DNA from 3 places in the Stenotrophomonas sp. Steno-Z1 genome. Region 3 is predicted to be linked to each of the others. Evidence: predicted binding sites of a transcription regulator. Region 3 holds the regulator's gene; each other region holds the start of a gene.
The links. The regulator FliA, encoded in region 3, starts transcription of late flagellar genes. The targets are predictions, from matches to a motif close to TAAAGTTTNNCNNNCNNNGGCCGATAA.
Positions count from the first base shown of each region.

Region 1 (6,919 bases), on a different contig from region 3:
GGTCATCAGGCGCAGGAAATCGGCCTGGTCCAGGGTGCTCTTCTTCTTGCTGGTGTCGCTGTTGGGCGCATTGAGGCCGAGCGCGGTGTACACATCGCTGTTCTGGCCAACGCCGGAAGTGGTGCTCATGACGGTATGTCCTGTGGGGGCGAGGGTCAGCGACCCATGGTCAGGGTGGCCAGCGCCAGTTCCTTGGCGGTGGTCAGCATTTCCACGCCGGCCTGGTAATTGCGCGAGGTGGAGATGAGGTTGACCATCTGCGCGACCGGGTCGACGTCGGGCTGGTAGATGTAGCCGTCGCCGTCGGCCAGCGGATGACCGGGCTCGTAGCGCTTGATCGGCGCTGCGTCGCTCTGGCTGATTTCCTTGACCTGGACGGTGGTGATGTTGGGATCGGTGCGGCTGGTGACCGACTGGAAGATCGGCTCCAGCGGCTTGTAGACGGCCTGCGCCGAACCGGCGACGGTGTCGGCGTTGGAGAGGTTGGAGGCGATGGTGCTCATGCGCACCGACTGGGCCTGGAGGGCGGAGCCGGCGATATCGAAAATGGGCAGGTTGCTCATGGCTTATTGGCCCGTGATGGCGGTGAGCATGGAGCGCACCTTGGATTCGACGAAGCTGAGCGAGGCGCGGTATTCCAGCGCGGCGCGGCCGTAGGCGGCCCGTTCGGCGTCGGGGTCGACGGTGTTGCCGTCGATGCTGGGCTGCACGCCTTCCTTGGTGATCTGGAAGGGGTTGAGGCCGCCGCCGATGGCGTAGTGCTGCTCGTTGGTGGTTTTCATCAGGCCATTGCTGTCCAGGCCCTGGGCATTGCGCAGGGCGGCATCGAAGTCGAGGTCCTGGGCCTTGTAGCCGGGGGTGTCGGCATTGCTCAGGTTGCTGGCGATGAGCTTCATCCGCTGCTCGCGCAACGGCATGGCCTGGGCATGGACCCCCAGATAGTCGGAAATCAGATTGGGCATGGCACGCTCCCACGGGACGATGGTGGGAGTGGTGCAAGGGCTGTGCCAGTCTGCGATTTGCCGCCACGCCTGGCGCCACCGACCCTCGCCAGGACACGCTTGCGCCATCGGACAGGAAGGCCACAGCCTGCGGAGGGGGTAGAGCCGACCGTTGGTCGGCTGAAGCTCCATGAACCCCAACGTTCAAGCACACCCACCGGCCGAGCGCCCTGAACCCCTGCCGGGACACGCCGTGAACCCGGCTCCGCGCCCCGGCCCAGCTGCTGGCGGCTGCGCGTTGGAAGCGCCGGGCCATGCCCGGCTGAACCACCGCCGCGCCCACAAAAAAGCCCAGCGGAGCGCTGGGCTTGATAAACCGACAGAGCCGAGCCATGCCCGGCTGCGCCTGGACACCGGTAGAGCCGAGCCATGCTCGGCTGCTCCTGGACACTGGTAGAGCCGAGCCATGCTCGGCTGCTCCTGGACACGGGTAGAGCCGAGCCATGCTCGGCTGCTCCTGGACACCGGTAGAGCCGAGCCATGCCCGGCTGCGCCTGGACACCGGTAGAGCCGAGCCATGCTCGGCTGCTCCTGGACACCGGTAGGGCCGAGCCATGCTCGGCTGCGCCTGGACACCGGCAAAGCCGAGCCATGCTCGGCTGCTCCTACTCAACGCTCACAAGATGACCAGGGCGCCGCCCCATCCACTCCGTCCCGCAAGCGGTATGCCAACCGCCGCTACCCACCCGGACAATCAGGCCGCCAACGCCACCTTCCGCAACCGGTCCAGCACGAAATCGGCCAACTCGTGCGGCGAATACTTGGCCACGAACGCGTTGGCGCCCACCCGCTCGACCATCGCGTTGTTGAACACGCCCGACAACGAGGTGTGCAGCAGCACGTACAGCCCCGCCAGGCCCGGGTGGCGACGGATTTCCGTCGTCAGCGTGTAACCGTCCATCGCCGGCATCTCGATGTCCGAAATCACCATCGCGTAGCGCTCGGCCGGGTTCTCGCCCGAGGCATGGATCTGCAGCAGGTGGTCCAGCGCCTGCTTGCCGTCTGACAGCAGGGTCGCCCCCACCCCCAACTGGTCCAGCACGCTGCGGATCTGCTGGCGGGCCACCCGCGAGTCGTCCACCACCAGCACCTGCAGCTGCGGCCCATCGGTGGGCAGCGCCTGCGCCAGGGACGGGTCCAGCACCGCCTCGCCGCGCACCTGCGCGATATCGGCCAGCACGCTTTCCACGTCGATCACCTGGATCAACTCGCCCTGGAACCGCGTCACCGCAGTCAGATAGCTCGATTCGGCGCCCAGTTCCGGCGGCGGGTGGATATCCTCCACCGCGATGTTGACGATGCGTTCCACCCCGCTCACCAGGAAGCCCTGGATCGACCGGTTGAACTCGGTCACCACCAGGTAGCCCGGCGCCTTGTCGGCATTCGGTTCGCGTTCGGGGTGGCCGATCGCCAGCCCAAGGTCCAGCACCGGCACCGAGCGGCCACGCACATCGGCCACGCCGGCGAACTGGCTGGGCAGCCCGGGCACCTGGAACAGGTCCGGGCGGCGCAGGACTTCCTGCACCTTGAACACATTCACGCCAAAAAGCTGGCGTCCGCCGAGCCGGAACAGCAGCAGGGCCAGACGATTGTGGCCGGCCAGGCGCGTACGCTGGTCGATGCGGTTGAGCAGGTCATGTGACATGGGAGTGGTATCGGCGCCAGCCCCGCCGACTTGAGCGCGCCGCCGCGCCGATTCCGGCACGGCCCTTGCAGGACGCTGCACATGTGCCTTGCCCGTGGAGTCGCCATGCGTTGGATCATCCTTGCCGTGTTCGCCCTGGCCACGCTGCCCGCGTCCGCCGCCGGCGGCTGGCAGCCGGTGGACAGCATCCGCGCCGCCGCGCTGTCTACCCTGCCGGCCGGGACCGAGGGCGACACCACCCTAGATTCCGCGCTGCGCCTGCCGGCCTGCGGCCAGGGCTTGCGTGCCCAGCCCACCGGCACCAGTACCGTGGAAGTCAGCTGCCCGGATGCCGGCGGCTGGCGCCTGTTCGTTCCGGTCAAGGTGCGCCGCAACCAGGCCGTACTCATCCTCAACCGGGGCATCAGCGCTGGAGAAACGCTGGCCGCCGCCGATATCACCACTGCCCAGCGTGACGTGGCCCGTATCGCCGGCGCCGCGCTGGCCGATCCGGCCGCCGCGGTCGGGCGGGTGGCCCGGCGTACACTCAGTGCCGGCAGCCTGCTCTCGGCCAACGACCTGGTCGCCCAGCGCCTCGTGCGTCGTGGCGACAACGTGGCGCTGGTGTCGCGGTTGGGGGGCGTGGAGGTGCGGGTCGCGGGCAAGGCGATGGCCGACGCCGGCGAGAACGAGCGGGTGTCGGTGGAGAATCTGTCCTCGCGGAAGATCGTCCAGGGCACCGTGGCCGCCAACGGCGACGTTTTTGTGACGCGTTGAGCACAATGCTGAACCCGCGGCGGAATGTGCCAAAAAAACCGCAGAATCCCCTAAAGATGGCGGTCTCCATGCCGTTATCCCTTGTGAACCGTACTTCCAGGACAACTCCATGAGCCAGAAAATCGACGGCAACCTGCAGGCCACCGCCCATCTGCGCAGTGTCGCGCTTGGCAGCAAGCCGGCCGCCAGCGCCGATTCCCCGACGCGTCCGGTGGAAGCCGCCGACAGCCTGCGCCTGACCGGTGAAGCCACCAGCCTGCAGGCCCTGCAGCGCGAACTGAGCAGCGCCCCGGCGATCGACGCCGGCCGCGTGCAGGCCGTGCGTGAGTCGCTGCAGAACGGCACCTACAAGATCAATCCCGATGCGATCGCCTCGCGCATGCTCGAGCTGGACCAGCAGCTGCAGGGATGAAACTGGCGATGAGCGAGCCATTGCAGCGCCTCAGCGATGCCTTGGACGTCGAACGCCAGGCATTGGTCGAGCATGACGTGCAGGCCCTGATCCGGGCCACCGGCGCCAAGCTCGAGGCGCTGCGCGCGCTCGAGACCGTGCCGCCGGTCGGGCAGGGCGAGCGCCTGCAGGAACTGGCCGAGCGCAACCGCGCCAATGGCGTGCTGCTGTCGCGCCGCCGCCGCGAGGTCAACTGGGCCCTGCGCCAGCTCGGCCGCAGCGAAGACGCCTCGTCCTACGACGCCAAGGGCCAGTCCAGCACGCTGCATACCCGCCGGCCGCTCGCCGTCGCCTGATCCGGCCCGCGCGGGCCGCGAACGCGTGCGCGGGCTTCCGTCGCGCAGGCCAACGCGTATATTGGGCGCCTGTTTCGACTGCCCGATGTGACCGTGACCGCTTCTTCCAACCTCGTCACCGCACCGCTGCCCCCGCAGCCGGTCCTGCTCGCCCTGTTCGAGCGTGTCAACGAAGGCATGCTGCTGTTCCGCGAGGATGGCAGCGTGGCCCTGGCCAATGCGGCCGTCAGCGAGATGCTCGGCCAGGCCGAGAACGCCGCCGGGCTGGGGGCGGCGCAATGGCTGCACCAGCTGCTGCCACCGGACGCGCTCGAGCACGCCCGCCTGCATGGCCACTGGAACGGCAGCCTGCCGGTCGGCGAGCGCATGGTCATCGCCCACCTGTACCAGCACGAAGAAGCCGGCCAGCGCCATTACCTGGCCCTGTTCCGCCGCATCGAAGGCCAGGAAGACTACGAACGCGAGCTGCAGCAGCGCCATGCCGAGCTGCGCCAGGCCTACCTGCGCCTCAACGGCACCCAGGAGAAGCTGCTGCAGTCCGAGAAAATGGCCTCCATCGGCCAACTTGCCGCCGGCGTGGCGCACGAGATCAACAACCCCATCGGCTACGTGCACTCCAACCTGGGCAGCCTGCAGGAATACCTCCGCAGCCTGTTCACCGTGATCGAGGCCTACGAACGCGCCCTGCGCGCCCCCGATCCGAAGGCGCTGATCCCGGAGATCGACGACATCCGCAACCGCTTCGACATCGATTTCATCAGCCGCGACCTGCCGCAGCTGATGGCCGAGTCGCGCGAAGGCATCGAGCGGGTCACCCGGATCGTGCGCGACCTCAAGGACTTCTCCTATTCCGGCCGCGATGAGTCCTGGAAGCTGGTCGACCTGCATTCCGGGCTCGAATCGACCATCAACATCATCTGGAACGAGCTCAAGTACAAGGTCACCCTGCAGCGCGAATTCGGCCAGCTGCCGCTGGTGGAATGCCTGCCGTCAGAGCTCAACCAGGTCTACATGAACCTGCTGCTCAATGCCGGCCACGCCATCGCCGAGCGCGGCACGATCACCGTGCGCACCGGTGTGGATGGCGACCACGTGTGGGTGGAGTTCGAAGACACCGGCGGCGGCATCTCGCCCGACCTGCGCCAGCGCATCTTCGACCCGTTCTTCACCACCAAGCCGGTCGGCAGCGGCACCGGTCTCGGTCTGTCGATTTCCTACAGCATCGTCAACAAGCACCACGGCCGCATCGACCTGGACAGCACCCCCGGCGTAGGTTCCAGGTTCCGCCTGGTACTCCCGATCAAGCAGCCGCGCTGACCACCCCACGCGGTAGAGCCGACCGTGGGCCGGCTGCGGTGCCACGCCGGCTGCCACGGCACGACAATTTCGTAGAGCCGACCGTTGGTCGGCTGCCGTGACACGTCGGCCGCCATGGCGCCTCGGTTGAGAGCAGCCGACCAACGGTCGGCTCTACGGTCCTCGCGGCGATCCTCGCCTGCATGGCATGGCGCCACGCATCCGCACGCCGCATTGTCTTCGCGCCGACCGTTGGCCGGCTGCCGTGCCACGCCGGTTGCCACGGCACGACAATTTTCGTAGAGCCGACCGTTGGTCGGCTACCGTGACGCGTCGGCTGCGGTGGTACCTCGGTTGAGAGCAGCCGACCAACGGTCGGCTCTACGGCAATCGCGGGGGTCAGTCGTCGTCCGCGGCCGGCAGCGCCACCGGCGGTGCCGTATTCGCCCGCCGCTGTTCCTCGTGCGTGCGGAACGCCTGGTGGATGTGCTTGCGCAGTTCGTCGTCGTTCCATGGTTTGGTCAGGAACCGGTAGATCGCGCCGCGGTTGATCGCATCGGTCACCGTGTTCAGATCGGTGTAGCCGGACAGCACCAGCCGGATCGTGTCCGGGTAGAGCATCTTCACCCGGCCCAGGAACTCGGTGCCGCTCATGTCGCTCATGCGCTGGTCGGACAGGATCACCTGCACGTCGTTGATCGCCAGCAGGTCGAACGCATCGCGCACGTTGCCCGCCGCGAGGATCCGGTAGCCATCGCGGCGGAACAGCCGCACCAGCGAGCGCAGCACGTTTTCCTCATCGTCCAGCAGCAGCAGGGTGCGGTCCGGGCGCGTCTCGGCGAAGGCTTCCGGGCGCAGGTAACGCCGGCGCAGGGTCATCCCGGCCGCATCGGCCGACATCGGCTCGCCAAACAGATAGCCCTGGAACACATCGCAGTCGTTGCGCCGCAGGAAGCCCAGTTGCGCCTGCGATTCCACGCCATTGGCAATCACCGTCATGCCCAGCTGGTGGCCCATGGCGATGATCGCGCGCGCGATCGCCGCCTCGCGGTTGCCGGCGGGCGCGCTCTTGATGAAGCTGCGGTCGATCTTCAGCTTGTCCACCGGGTAGCGCACCAGCGCGCTCAGGCTGGAGTCGCCGGTGCCGAAGTTGTCCAGGCTCAGGCTGATGCCTTCGTTGCGCAGGTTGACCAGCGTTTCATGCACGAAGTTGACGTTGTTGGTCAGCGCGCTTTCGTTGATCTCCAGCGTCAGCATCTGCGCCGGCACGCCGGCGGCCTGCATCAGCGACATCACCTCGGCGAAGAAGTTCGGGCGCAGCAGCTGCAGGGTGGAGACGTTGACGGCGATGGTGAAGTCGTCGAACCCCTGGTCGCGCCACAGCCGCGCCTGCTTCAACGCGCCTTCCAGCACCCAGGTGCCGATCTGCACGATGATGCCCAGGCGTTCGGCGGTGCGCATGAAACGCTCCGGC
Region 1 is NZ_JBWJPB010000001.1:1,487,271-1,494,189, reverse strand. Features, by position in the region: gene AC06FD_RS06635 (flagellar hook capping FlgD N-terminal domain-containing protein) at 1-129, opposite strand, end outside; gene flgC (flagellar basal body rod protein FlgC) at 156-563, opposite strand; gene flgB (flagellar basal body rod protein FlgB) at 567-962, opposite strand; gene AC06FD_RS06620 (chemotaxis protein) at 1,696-2,646, opposite strand; gene flgA (flagellar basal body P-ring formation chaperone FlgA) at 2,752-3,402, shown strand; gene flgM (flagellar biosynthesis anti-sigma factor FlgM) at 3,512-3,814, shown strand; gene AC06FD_RS06605 (flagellar protein FlgN) at 3,811-4,149, shown strand; gene AC06FD_RS06600 (ATP-binding protein) at 4,327-5,466, shown strand; gene AC06FD_RS06595 (EAL domain-containing protein) at 5,845-6,919, opposite strand, start outside.
Region 1: a site for FliA is predicted at 2,654-2,680, ahead of AC06FD_RS06620 (chemotaxis protein). Genes of this name have one in related genera too.

Region 2 (6,919 bases), on a different contig from region 3:
TTGTTCGGCCGGCGCGGCCCCATCGGCCGGCAACGCCTCCTCGTCCAGCGGCGCATGGTGGCGCTGGCGCAGCTGCTGGCGGCGCAGTTGCGAGATCGCCACGTTCAAGGCCACCCGGTACAGCCAGGTCGAAAAGCGTGCGCGGGCCGGGTCGAAGCCGTCGAACGCATCCCAGGCCTGCACGCTGATCTCCTGGATCAGGTCGAGCCGGTCTTCCTGGTGGGCGCAGTAGCCGCGCGCGATCTTCAGCACGATCCCGCGGTGCTGCTCGAGCAGGCGGGAGAACTGGGTGCGCGGGTCGGCGGCGGTGGTCTTCATGGGCATACCGGGATGATTCGCACCGCCGCGGCAGATATCACAGCGCGGCGACGATCATGGTGGCGCGTCCGCTGCCTGCACGCGGTTCTTGCCGACCCGCTTGGCTGCATACAGCGCCGCATCGGCACGCCGCAGCAGCGCATCGGCGCTTTCGCCCGGCAGCCACTGCGCCACGCCGGCGCTGAAATGCACCGGGACGCGCTGTTCGTCCAGCTGCAGCGGGCGCTGGGCCAGCGAGCGCTGCAGGCGCAACAGGGTGGACATGCTGTCCGCGCCGGGGGTTTCCGGCAGCAGCAGCACGAACTCGTCGCCGCCGAGGCGGGCGATCGCATCGGTGCTGCGCAGGTGCAGCTGGCACACCGCGACCAGGTGGCGCAGCACTGCGTCGCCGCCGGCATGGCCGTGCGCGGCATTGGTCTGGTGGAAGTCATCCAGGTCGATCAGGGCCAGCGCCAGCGGGTGTGCGTGGCGGCCGGCCCGGGCCAGCTCGCGTTCGACCAGTTCGTCGAACCCGCGCCGGTTCAGTGCGCCGGTCAGGGGATCGGTCCGGACCAGCCCGGAGACGTCGCGCAGTTCCTGCTCCAGCTCGGCGATGCGGGCCTCGGCCTGTTCCACGTCGCGGCGGGCATTGCCCAGGTGATCACGCGCCTGCAGTGCCTGTTCCTGCACACGGGTGGTGTCCTGCAGCACGTCCTGCAGCAGCTGGTTGAGGTCGGCGATGCTGCGCGCTTCGCGCAGCGCCAACGCGTAGCTGCTGATCCGGTCGTGGTATTCGCCGGTGCTGACCGCCATGCCGTCCAGGCGTTCGATGAAGCCGCCCATCAGGTGCTTCATCGCCGCCTTGGATTCGCTGATGCCCTGCTTGAGCAGGCCCTGCTTGTAGATCACTTCACGCAGGTTGATCCGCGCCTGCTCGACCGACTCGCGGTCCAGCGGCCCGCCGATCAGTTCGCGCACCGCATGCACCTGGCCGTGCAGCCAGCTGCTGTCGTCGAGCAGCTCGCCGATGTTGTCCAGCAGCAGGTCGAACAGGCTCAACAGCAGCTCCTGCTGTTCCTGCCAGCCATCGCTGCGCACGCCGATCTGGTGGGTCAGCTCGCGCAGGCGCAGTTCCAGCGGCTGCAGCGGCTGGCCGGGATGCCAATGGCGCAGCTCGGCGGCGATCTGCACCGGCTCGTCCTTCAGCTCGGGCATGTTCTGCAGCAGGCTGGCCACGGTCACCCCGAGGGTATGCCGCAGCAGCTCGCGCAGGCGCACGCTGTCGGGCTGGCCGTCGGGGCTGTCCTGCTCGATGGTGCGGATGTACTTGTCGATCAGCTGGCGCATGGCCCGGCCGTAGCTCACCCAGTCGGCGCTGCGCTGGGCCGACTGCAGGCGCAGGCCCATGTCGCCGAGTTCGCCGGGCAGGGTGGACATGCCATTGGCGAAGGCGGCCAGCAGCGGCTCGGGGCTGTCGATGCCGGCGAACAGGCGCTGCAGCATGGCGCTGGTGCCGCCCTTGGGGCCGGGCGCCTGCGCGCTCGCCGCATCGATTACGCGGGTATCGGCCTGGCGCCGCGACAGCAGCCGGCCCACGGCGGTGCCGGGGCTGGGAGGAGCGTCGTGCGGGTCGGTCATGCGGCAGGTCCTTGGCGGATGACCGGCGTCGGTCGCCGGGGCGGTAGGGAGGTTGGAACAGTATCGGCGCGGCGCAGGCAGGCTTGAACGCGCCCTCCCGCCACGGCCGGTATGCCACGATGGTAGGCAATCTGACGGCAGGAGCGTGCGATGAAGGTGATGCTGGTAGGCGCGACCGGCCTGGTAGGCGGGCAGGTGCTGCAGCAGCTGCTCGACGATGCCCGCTGCGACGCGGTGGTGGCCCCGACCCGACGGCCGCTGGCCGTGGCCGATCCGGTCCTGCTCAACCCGGTGGTGGACTTTGCCGCGCTGCCGGTGGACGCCGACTGGTGGGCGGTGGATGCGGTGGTCTGCGCGCTGGGCAGTACGATCAAGCAGGCCGGCAGCCGCGAGATGTTTGCCCGGATCGACCACGACTATCCCTTGCAGGTGGCCACCCTGGCCCAGGCGCACGGCGCGCAGGCGTTCGTGCTGAACTCGGCAATGGGCGCCAATGCGCAGTCGCGGATCTTCTACAACCAGGTCAAGGGCCGGCTGGAGCAGGACCTCCGCGGCCTGGGCTACCCGTCATTGACCCTGGTGCGGCCGGGCCTGATCGGCGGCGAGCGCGCCGAGCGGCGCACGGGCGAACACCTGGCCGGCGTGGTACTGGGCGCGCTCGGCCCCGTGCTGCCGCGCGCGTGGCGGATCAATCCGGCCGGAAACATCGTCGCGGCGATGCTGGAGGCGGCGTTGGAGCCGCGTCCGGGCGTGCAGGTGATCGATTCGTCGCAGTTGGCCTGATCCGCCCTCGCCGTTTTAGTTCCGCGCATTACCGGGCGACGGAGGGTCACGGGCGGTGGATGGGGATCCGACCCTGCCGTCGAAGCACCCCGCCGGGTGGTTGGATCCCATCGACCGCCGTTGCCGGTGATCGCTGCGGCCGCATCGCGAGAGCGCGGCCCATGGTCCGCAAACGACAACGGCCACCGTGCGGTGGCCGTTGTCGTCTTCCTCATTGCCTGCCGACCCGTGGTCGGCAGTTACCACATCAGCTGGCCAGCGCCAGGTCATCCATCATCGCGCGCAGGAAGCGCGCCGCTTCGCCGCCGGTGGCGGCGCGATGGTCGAAGGTGACCGACAGCGGGATGACCTTGTGCGCTTCCACGCCGCCCATCACCGGGGTCATCTGGTGGCGGGCGCGACCGGCACCGACGATGGCCACGCACGGCGGCACCACCACCGGGGTCGCGTAGCGGCCGGCGAACATGCCGAAGTTGGACAGCGAAATGGTGTAGCCGCTCAGCTCGGAAGCGGCGATCGAGCGCGATTCCACCTGTTCGCGCAGGCGGTTCACGCCTTCGCGGATGCCGCGCGCGTCGAGCATGTCGGCATTGCGCAGGGCGGGCACGAACAGGCCATCGTCGGTGTCCACCGCGATGCCGATGTCCACCTGGTTGTGCAGCGTGCGGGTGAGCGCGTCGCCGTCGAACCAGGCATTCAAGGCGGGCACTTTCTGGCAGGCCACCACGATCGAGCGCACCAGGCGCGCGGTGACGTCGTTGCCGGGCACCCAGGCGTGGATGTCGGCGTCGTCGTTCAGCGTGGTCGGTACGACCTTGCTGTGCGCGTCGGCCATGACTCGGGCCATGTTGCGGCGCACGCCCTTGAGCGGTTCCGGCTGGCCCTTGGCGACCACGCCCGGCGGCTGCGTGCGCATCGGGCGGCCGGCCGCCGACAGCGGCGTACGCGATTCGGACGGGCGGGTAGCCGCTGCCGCTGCGGCCACGGGTGCGGCAACGGCGGCCTGCGCGGGGGCGGCACCGATCTTCGCGCTGCCATCGGCGGCGGCCTGCTTGACGTCGGCCATGGTCACCGCGCCGTCGGCGCCGGTGGCACGCACGCGGCTGAGGTCCACGCCGAGCTTGCGCGCGGTGGCACGCACGGCCGGCACGGCCTTGACCCCGCCGACCGCAACCGCCTGCTCGGCGTGCACGGCGTTGGAGCTCTGCATCGCGCCGACCACGGTGCCGGCGTCATCGCGCTCGGCGGCGGGCTTGGCGATCTCGCCACCGTCATCGGAGGCGACCACCTTGTCCGGGTGCGCGGCCGCAGGTTGGCCGGTGCTCGGGGTGGGGGCCGGGGCGGCGTGGCCGTGGCTGTGGCCGGTATCCTGGCCATCGGCGCGCTGCGGCAGGTTCGGGTCCAGTTCGAACTGGGCCAGCACGCTGCCGGTCGGGATGATGTCGCCCTCGCCACCGGCCAGCTTCAGCACCTTGCCCGAGAACGGGGAAGGCACTTCAACCACGGCCTTGGCGGTCTCCATGGAGACCAGCGGCGCATCAAGCTCGATCACGTCGCCGACCTTGACGAACCATTCCACGATGGTTGCATCGGGGAGGCCTTCGCCGAGGTCGGGCAGGTGGAAATTCTTGTTCTCACTCATGTGCAGTTCTCTTCCAGCAGTTCGAGATCGCGGGCCGGCAGCCAACCCGTCGCGCCGTTCGCGCGCTCGGACCACCACCAGCCACCGTGTTCATGATGCAGTTTGACCAGTTCACCGCTGTCCACGTCCAGTTCGCGGGCGTCATAGTCGCGCAGGGCTTCTGCGCGACCATCGTCCAGCAACTGCAACCACGCCACCGGTGCCCAGCCGGCACGCCCGTCATCGGTGCGTACCCAGGCAAACGCCGGCCATTCCTCGTCACGAACACCGAGTTCGACGATCTGGCCGGTGCGGAACCGGAGCGGGTTGGGGTACTGGCTGCGGTACGGGCCTAGGAGGCGGGCCCGCACGTCAGCCTGCCGCAATGGCGCGTTTGGCCGCGCTCACGATCCGGTCCACGCTGGGCAGGTACTTCATTTCCAGGCGGAACAGCGGAATGTGGGTGTCATAGCCGGTGACGCGCTCGACCGGTGCCAACAGGTCGTACAGCGATTCCTCGGCCAGGCGCGCGGCGATTTCCGCACCGAAGCCCGCGGTCTTCGGCGCTTCCTGCACGATCACGCAGCGGCCGGTCTTGGCCACCGATTCGGCGATGGTGGCAAAGTCCAGCGGGCGCAGCGTGGCCACGTCGATCACTTCGGCGCTGATGCCTTCGCCGGCCAGCTTGTCGGCCGCTTCCAGCGCTTCCTTCACCTGCGCACCCCAGGTCACCAGGGTCACGTCGGTGCCATCGCGCAGCACGAAGCACACGTCCAGCGGCAAGGCTTCGCCGTCGTTGACGACCACTTCCTTGTACTGCCGGTAGATGCGCTTGGGCTCCATGTAGATCACCGGATCCGGCTCGCGGATCGCGGCCAGCAGCAGGCCGTAGGCACGCTGCGGGGACGACGGCAGCACCACGCGCAGGCCCGGCACGTTGGTGAAGATCGATTCGTTGGCTTCGCTGTGGTGTTCCGGGGCGCGGATGCCACCGCCCCACGGCACGCGCAGCACCATCGGGCAGTGCAGGCGGCCACGGGTGCGGTAACGCAGGCGCGCGGCGTGGCAGATGATGTGGTCCACCATCGGGTACATGAAGCCGTCGAACTGGGCTTCGGCGACCGGCTTCATGCCCTGCGCGGCCAGTCCGATGGTCAGGCCGGCGATGGTGGTTTCATCCAGCGGGGTGTCCAGGATGCGGTCGGCGCCGAAGCGCTGCTGCAGGCCGGCGGTGGCGCGGAACACGCCGCCGTTGACGCCCACGTCCTCGCCCAGCACCAGCACCGACTTGTCGTGCTCCAGCTCCCAGGCCAGGGCCTGGGTGATGGCTTCGATGAGGGTGATCGGTGTGGTGGTCATGCTCTGTTCTCCGCGCGCGACGGCGGCGCTGTCGGCGGCGTTGGTCTGCGCGCCGGAGGCGCCGTTCTTGATCTCATCCATGGCGCTGCTCCAGGGCGATCGCCTGCGCACGCTGGGCCAGCAGGTCCTGCGGCGGATCGGCGTAGAGGAAGTCGAACATCGCCTCGACCGGCTGCACCGGGGTGTTGAGGTAGAGGTTCACTTCCTCGTCCACGCGCTTGCCGCACTCGGCGGTCCACGCCGCTTCCTCTGCCTCGCTCCACACACCGGCATGGATGAGGTACTTGCGCAGGCGCAGCATCGGCTCGCGCTGCCAAGCATCCTTCACCTCGGCGTCATCGCGGTAGCGGCGCGCGTCATCGGCGGTGGTGTGGTCGGACAGGCGGTAGGTCATCAGTTCCAGCACGGTGCCACCGTCGCCGGCCAGCGCGCGCTCGCGCGCCTGCAGCATGGCGGCCATCACCGCGATCAGGTCGTTGCCGTCCACCTGCAGGCAGAACAGGCCACCGGCCAGGCCCTTCTGCGCCAGCGTTTCGGCACCGGTCTGGGCCGAACGCGGGACCGAGATGGCCCAGCCGTTGTTGACGATGCACAGGATCAGCGGGAGCTTGTAGGCACCGGCGGAGTTGAGCGCAGCGTAGAAGTCGGTCTTGGAGCTGCCGCCATCGCCGCACACCGCGACCGCGATCTGCTTCTCGTTGTTGAGCTTGAACTTCAGGGCGGCGCCGGCGGCGTGCAGGCACTGGGTGGAAATCGGCACGCAGAACGGGAAGTCCTTGGCCGCGTTGCCGCCGTAGTCGTTGCCACGCTCGTCGCCGCCCCAGTACATCAGCACGTCGCGGGGGCGCACGCCACGCATGAACATCGCGCCGTACTCGCGGTAGGACGGCGCGAACACGTCGTCCTTCTGCATCGAGGCGCCAATGCCCACGTGCGCGGCTTCGTGGCCCAGGCAGGCGGCGTAGGTGCCCAGCTTGCCGGTGCGCTGCAACGCGATCGACTTGCCGTCAAACACGCGCACGAACAGCATCTGCTTGAACATGGGCAGCAGCGCGCGCGGGTCGCGCAGCGCCTCGGGCAGGTCATCGCGGACGAGCATGCCGTCCGTGTCCAGGTACTGGAGGTATTCGATCTTGAACTCAGCGGCAACCGTCATTGCGTACTGCACCTTCGACAGGAAGTTACAAATGATATGAATTGCCATGTTAAGGAAGGCGTACG
Region 2 is NZ_JBWJPB010000004.1:337,579-344,497, reverse strand. Features, by position in the region: gene AC06FD_RS13915 (RNA polymerase sigma factor) at 1-324, opposite strand, end outside; gene AC06FD_RS13910 (GGDEF domain-containing protein) at 373-1,935, opposite strand; gene AC06FD_RS13905 (NAD(P)H-binding protein) at 2,086-2,718, shown strand; gene AC06FD_RS13900 (dihydrolipoamide acetyltransferase family protein) at 2,966-4,360, opposite strand; gene AC06FD_RS13895 (SH3 domain-containing protein) at 4,357-4,710, opposite strand; gene AC06FD_RS13890 (alpha-ketoacid dehydrogenase subunit beta) at 4,712-5,779, opposite strand; gene pdhA (pyruvate dehydrogenase (acetyl-transferring) E1 component subunit alpha) at 5,772-6,854, opposite strand.
Region 2: a site for FliA is predicted at 1,996-2,022, ahead of AC06FD_RS13910 (GGDEF domain-containing protein). Genes of this name have one in related genera too.

Region 3 (6,919 bases):
GTTCGCGGATGCGCGACTGCACCACGTCCATGCCGACGCCACGGCCGGAAATATCGGTCACTTCCTGCTTGGTCGAGAAGCCGGGCAGGAACACCAGGTGCAGGCATTCCTCGCTGCTCAGGCGGGCAGCGGCTTCGGGATCGATCAGGCCCTTCTCGCGCGCCTTCTGGCGCAGCCGTTCCGGATCGATGCCGGCGCCGTCATCCTGCACTTCGATGCTGACGTAGTCGCCTTCCTGCTGCGCCGACAGGCGCACGTGGCCGCTGCGCAGCTTGCCCTGGGCTTCGCGCAGCTCCGGGGTCTCGATGCCATGGTCGATGGCGTTGCGGACCAGGTGCACCAGCGGGTCGGCGAGCGCTTCGACCAGGTTGCGGTCCAGTTCGGTTTCCGCGCCGACCAGCTCCAGCTCGACTTCCTTCTTCAGGTTGCGGGCGACGTCGCGGGCGACCTTCGGGAAGCGCGAGAACACCTTGCCCACCGGTTGCATGCGGGTGCGCATCACCGCCGACTGCAGGCGCGCGGTGGCGATGTCCAGGGTGGACACGGCGCGGTCGAGTTCTTCGTCGTGCAGGCGCGCGCGCAGGGTCTTGAGGCGGTTGCGCGAGAGCACCAGTTCGCCGATCAGGTTGACGATGGCGTCCAGGCGCTTGGTGTCCACGCGCACGGTGTGCTCGGCTTCGGCCACCGGCTTGTTGGCCGCCGGCTTGGCCGGCAGGGCCGGGGCGGCGGCGGGTGCGCGCGGGGTCGGTGCGGCGGCCACGGCCTTGGCGCCCGGGGCGGCGCCGCCGTGCAGCTGGTCCAGCAGGGCCTCGAATTCGTCTTCGCCGATCAGGCCGTCATTGGCCTTGTTCGCCGGCGCCACGGCGGTGGGCGCGGCGCCACCGTGCAACGTGTCGAGCAAAGCCTCGAACTCGTCGTCGGTGATCAACTCGCCGCTGGTCGGTGCCGCCGCAGCGGCGGCCACCGGCGCCGGCGTGGCCGGCCCGTTGACGTCGAACTGCGCGATCAGCTCCGGCGGGGCATAGCCGGGCTCGGTGCCGGCCGAGACCGAATCGAGCATCGACTGCAGGTAGTCCAGCGATTGCTGGGCCGCATCGAAGTGATGGGCCTGCAGCACCGCCTTGCCCGACCGCGCCATGCCCAGGGTTTCCTCGGCGGCGTGGCACAGTTCGACCATCGCCTGGATGCCGAGGAACCCGGCACCGCCCTTGAGGGTGTGGAAGCCGCGGAACACCGCGTTGAGCTGGTCGCTGTCCTGGGGCGACTGCTCCAGCGACACCAGCTGTTCGCCGAGGCGATCCAGGATTTCCTGGGCCTCGAGGATGAAATCGGCGGCAATATCGTCTGGAACAGCGCTCATGGTGTTACAGCCCCAAATCGGAAAGCAGGTCGTCAGCGTCGACCTGTGACACCTGGTGGCGATCCAGACCGTTCACGGCCGGGCCGGCCAGGCCGTTGTCGCGCTTGTGCGCGCTGTCGTCCTGCGGCGGCAGGCCGAGCGCGCCGAAGCCCTCGTGCACGCGGCGCACGATGCCCACCACGCGGCGGATGATCTGCCCGGTCAGGTCCTGGTAGCTCTGGGTGAGCGCGATCTCGGTGAGGTTGTGGCGGATCCGGTCCAGCTGCTGGTCCTGGTCGGCCGTCAAGCCATTGGCGCGCAGCTGCTCGGTGAGCGTGCGGCATTCCTCGGCCAGGTCCAGGGTGCGGTGGGTGGCCTGCTCGGTCATCGCCACCACGTGGTCCAGGCGTGCGCAGGCATCGTCCAGTTCGCCGGCCTCGCTGGGCAGGCTGGGCAGTTCGCCCAACGCCTGGCCCAACTCGCGGGCGAGCCGGTTCAGCCCGGCCATCATCGGCTGGGTACGCAACGCGGCCAGCGCGTCGATTTCCCGCCGCCAGCCGGCTTCGTCGCCGCTTTCCAGCGCGGCCAGGGCATCCTGCAGGCGCTGCACCAGCGCCGATTTGTCGCGGAGGGTTTCCATCAGGCGCTCGCCGCCAGGCGTTCGAAGATCTTGCCGAGCTTTTCTTCCAGGGTCTGGGCGGTGAACGGCTTGATGATGTAGCCGTTGACGCCGGACTGGGCCGCTTCGATGATCTGCTCGCGCTTGGCTTCGGCGGTCACCATCAGCACCGGCAACGTCTTCAGCTTGGCGTCGGCGCGGATCGCCTTGAGCAGGTCGATCCCGGTCATCACCGGCATGTTCCAGTCGGTGACCACGAAATCGAACGACTGGCTCTGCAACAGAGACAGCGCGGCATGCCCGTCCTCGGCTTCGGCCGTATTGGTGAAGCCCAGATCGCCCAGCAGGTTCTTGACGATACGACGCATGGTCGAGAAATCGTCGACGATCAGGATACGCATGTTCTTGTTCAAAGCACTTTCCTCGGTATCAATGGTTCTCGAGGCCGGCGTCGGCCGCCTCGAAGATCTTCAGTCGGCCACGCAGGCGCAGGACCGCCTGGCCGTGGATCTGGCAGACGCGCGACTCGCTGACACCGAGTACCGCGCCGATCTCCTTCAGATTCAGTTCCTGCTCGTAGTACAGCGACAGCACCAGCTGCTCGCGCTCGGGGAGCAGCCCGATCGCATTGCCCAGCTCGCGGCCGAATTCGCCGCGCTCAAGCACCTGCTGCGGGGTCGGACCACCCTGGGCGACGGTATCCAGCTCGCCCTGGTCTTCGATCCGCGACTCCAGGCTCAGCACCTGGCCGCGCGCGGCGTCTTCCATCAGCCGCAGGTAGTCCGGCAGGGGCATGTCCATCGCCGCGGCCACTTCGGTGGCGCTGGCGGCACGGCCGGTGCTCTGCTCCAGGCGGCGGATGGTGGAGGCGGCGTCGCGGGCGCGGCGGTGCACCGAACGCGGCACCCAGTCGCCGCGGCGGATCTCGTCGATCATCGAGCCGCGGATGCGGATCGAGGCATAGGTTTCGAACGAGGCGCCCTGGTCGGCGTCGTAGCTGCGCGAGGCCTCGATCAGGCCCATCATGCCGGCCTGGATCAGGTCATCCACTTCCACGCTCGCCGGCAACCGGGCGGCCAGGTGGTGGGCGATCCGCCGGACCAGGTCGGAGTGCTGTGCGATGCACTCGTTGGCGGCCGTGCGTTGCACCTCTTTGTATTGTGCGGCGCCTTTCATGCGGTCACCCCGCGTTGCTTGAGGATGCGTTCCAGGAAGAATTCGACCCCGCCTCGCGGCTCGGTCGGTGCCTGCCAGCGGGCGGTGCGGCGGGCGATCTCGGTGATCGCCTGCGCGGCCGGGCTGGACGGGTAGGCCTTGACCACCGGCTGCTGGCGCTGCACCGACAGGCGCAGCCAGTCGTCCTGCGGCACGCAGCCCAGGTAGTTGAGCGAGACATCAGCGAGGAACTTCTCGCAGACCCGGGTCAGCTTTTCGTAGAGCACGCGGCCTTCGTTGGGGTCGCGGACCATGTTGGCCACCACCTGGATACGGTCCACGCCGCGCTCGCGCGAGAGCACCTTGATCAGCGCGTAGGCGTCGGTGATCGAGGCCGGCTCGTCGCAGACCACTACCACGGTGTCCTGCGCGGCCTGGCAGAAGGTCAGCACGCCGTCGGTGATGCCGGCGGCGGTGTCCACCACCATGAAGTCCAGCTCACGCTCCAGTTCGGAGAACACGTTGACCAGGCCCACGTGCTCGGCCGGCTGCAGCTCGGCCATGTGGCGGCGGCCGGACGCGGCCGGCACCACCAGCACGCCGCCCGGGCCTTCGAGGATCACTTCTTCCAGGGTGCAGCGCCCGGCTACCAGGTCGGCCAGGGTCACCTTGGGCTGCAGGCCCAGGATCACGTCGATGTTGGCCAGCCCGAGATCGGCGTCCAGCAGCAGCGTGCGCTTGCCCATGTCGGCGAGCGCCACGGCCAGGTTGGCCGACACGTTGGTCTTGCCCACGCCGCCCTTGCCGCCGGTGACGGCGATGGTGCGCACAGGGCCCAGCGGCTGGCTGCGGGTGGCCGACAGCGGGAAGGTCTTGGTCAGCTTGGCATACTCACGCGACGGCATGGTTCAACTCCGGGTTGCAGGGCATATCGGCCGCGCGGCGCAAATCTTCAAGGCGAAGTACAAGATTGGCCGCACTGGCCCGGTGCAGGTCTTCGGGAACGTCCTGGCCATCGGTGACCCAGGTGATCGGCAGGCGGTGGTCCACGGCCACCGACAGGGCGGTACCGAAGCGGCCGGTTTCGTCCAGCTTGCTCAGCACCACGCCCTGCGGGTTGGCGGCGCTGAAGCGGCGGACCACTTCGTCCATGTCGCCAAAGCTGGTGTTGGCCGGCAGCACCAGCAGGGTGCGGATCTGCTGGGCGGCGCGCAGCCAGTGCAGCTGGGCAGCCAGGGCGCGGTCGCGCGGGCCCAGCCCGGCGGTGTCGATCAGCACCAGCTTGTAGTCCTGCAGGCGCTCCAGCAGCTGGTTGAGGTCGCTGCCGCTGTTGGCCTCGTGCACCGCGATGCCGAGCTGGCGGCCAAAGCCGTAGAGCTGCTCGCGGGCGCCGATGCGGCCGGTGTCGGTGGTGACCAGGGCCACGTCGCGGGCGGCGTGCTTCTCGGCGAAGCGCGAGGCCAGCTTGGCGATGGTGGTGGTCTTGCCGGCGCCGGTCGGGCCGACCAGGGCGATGATGCCGCCCGATTCCAGCGGGTCGACCGGGGCGATCGGCAGCTTCTTGGACAGCAGGCCGAGCATCAGCCCGCGGCCGCGGTGAGCTTCGGTGTCCAGCGGGATCTGCATGGCCACGTCGCGGCTGATGCCGGCGTCGAAGCCGTATTCGTCCATCAGGTCCAGGGCGGCGGCACGCACCGGCGAGCCGCGCAGGCGTTCGTCGGTGAAGCGGTGCATCTCGCGTTCGATCACCTGGCGCATGCCGGCCACTTCATGGCGCAGCTGGCGCAGTTCTTCGTCATCGCGCGGCACCACCACCAGCTCGGCGGCGGGCAGCGGCTGGGCCTGGACCTGGGCCGGTTCGGCGGGGGCCGGCAGGGCCACCGGCGCGGTTGCGACCGGCGCGCTGCCAACCTGTTCCTGGACCATGGCCGGCGCGTCCAGGCGCGGCTCGAATGCCATCGGGGCCGGCACGGCGGCCTGCACCGGTGCCGGTGCGGCGACCATGGCCGGGGCCGGGGCCGGGATCGCCGGCACGGTGACGCTCACCGGCAGCGGCGGCATCGCCACCTGTGCCGCAGGCACGTGCATCTGGAAGTGCGGTTCGTCGTCCAGCGGCGGGTCGATGATGAAGCGCGCGCGGTTGATCGGTGCCGGTGCCGGTGCGGCGACCGGTGCAGCCTCGACGATCGCGGCCAGCGTCTCCACCGGCGCCGGGGAGGCGGCCGCGGCCTGTTCGACGTTGAACGGGGCGAAGATCTGCTCCGGCAGTGCGGCAGCGCGCAGCGACGGGGCGACGGCCTGCGCCAGGGTGGCGGCAAAGCCGGTGCTGCCGCGCGGCGGCACGATTTCGTTGGCCGAATCCAGGGTGCGACCGGTCGCGCCGACCGCGGCGCGGGCCAGCGCGGCCACGGCGGAGGTGGTGGCGGCCACCGGCTCGGCGGCGGCGACGGGCTTGCGGCGGGTCACCGCGGCGATCACCGCATCGGCGGCATTGCGCGGTCGCGGTGCCGGCGCCGGCGCCACATCCTTGCGGGCCGCTTCCAGGGCACGCTGCACGGCGCCTTCGTCATAGTTCGCCGCGGCCACGATCTCCACGCCTTCCTCGATCCGCCGGTTGGACAGGATCACCGCATCAGGACCGTGTTCCTTGCGTACCAGGTTCATGGCCGAGCGCATATCGGAGGCGACGAAGCGTTTGATTTTCATGCTGTGGTACCGGGACTGGGGCGGCGGGGTGGTGGAAGGGAAGCGCTGGTTGTCGGTGGTCTGCACGGTCCGGGTTTCCCTTTATGTCCTGCTGCGTTGATATCGAATGGGGGTGTGTCTGTTTTCTGGCGCATCACCGTCGGGGTTCCGGCGTCAGCTGATCGTGCCGACCAGCTTCAACCGTTTGTCCTCGGGTACCTCGCTGTAGGCCAGCACCGACAGCGAGGGGACGCTGTGGCGCACCAGCCGTGCCAGCGCGGCACGCACCGGGCCTGGTACCAGCACGACCGCCGGCTCGTTCTTCGCTTCCTGCTTGCCGACGCATTCGGCCAGGCTTTGATGCAGTCGCTCGGCGAGTCCGGGTTCCAGCGCGGCGCCGTTGCCCTGCGTGGACTCCTGCAAGACGCGTTCCAGTTGTGGGTTGAGGGTGAACACCGGCAGCTCCGCCGACATCCCGGCGATCTCCTGCACGATGAAACGGCCCAGCGCGTTGCGCACCGCCGCGGTCAGCACCGAGGGGTCCTGGCTGTTGGGCGCGTTCTCGACCAGCGACTCGACGATCTTGCGCAGCTGGCGGATCGGAATGCGCTCGATCAGCAGGTTCTGCAGCACCCGCACCACCGCCGACAGCGGCAGCGACTTGGGCGTGAGGTCTTCGACCAGCTTGGGCGCGCTCTTGGCCAGGTTGGCCAGCAACTGCTGCACTTCTTCGTGGCCGAGCAGCTCGGGGGCGTGTTCGCGGATCAGGTGCGACAGGTGGGTGGCCACCACCGTAGCCGGGTCGACCACGGTGTAGCCCATCGATTCGGCGTGCGCGCGCTGGTGCGGCTGGATCCAGGTGGCGTCCAGGCCGAAGGCGGGGTCCTTGCCGGCGATGCCGTCCAGTGTGCCCAGGGCGCTGCCCGGGTCGAGCGCGAGTTCGCGGTCGGGGTGGATGTCGGCGGTGGCCACCGGCACGCCGTGGATCAGCAGGCGGTAGCCGCTGGCCGGCAGTTCCAGGTTGTCGCGGATGTGCACCGAGGGAATCAGGAAGCCGATGTCGTGGGTGAGCTTGCGGCGCACGCCCTTGATCCGCGCCATCAATTCGCCGCCCTGGTTCT
Region 3 is NZ_JBWJPB010000007.1:24,159-31,077, reverse strand. Features, by position in the region: gene AC06FD_RS16175 (chemotaxis protein CheA) at 1-1,360, opposite strand, end outside; gene AC06FD_RS16170 (protein phosphatase CheZ) at 1,365-1,979, opposite strand; gene cheY (chemotaxis response regulator CheY) at 1,979-2,371, opposite strand; gene AC06FD_RS16160 (RNA polymerase sigma factor FliA) at 2,388-3,134, opposite strand; gene AC06FD_RS16155 (MinD/ParA family ATP-binding protein) at 3,131-4,018, opposite strand; gene flhF (flagellar biosynthesis protein FlhF) at 4,005-5,819, opposite strand; gene flhA (flagellar biosynthesis protein FlhA) at 5,973-6,919, opposite strand, start outside.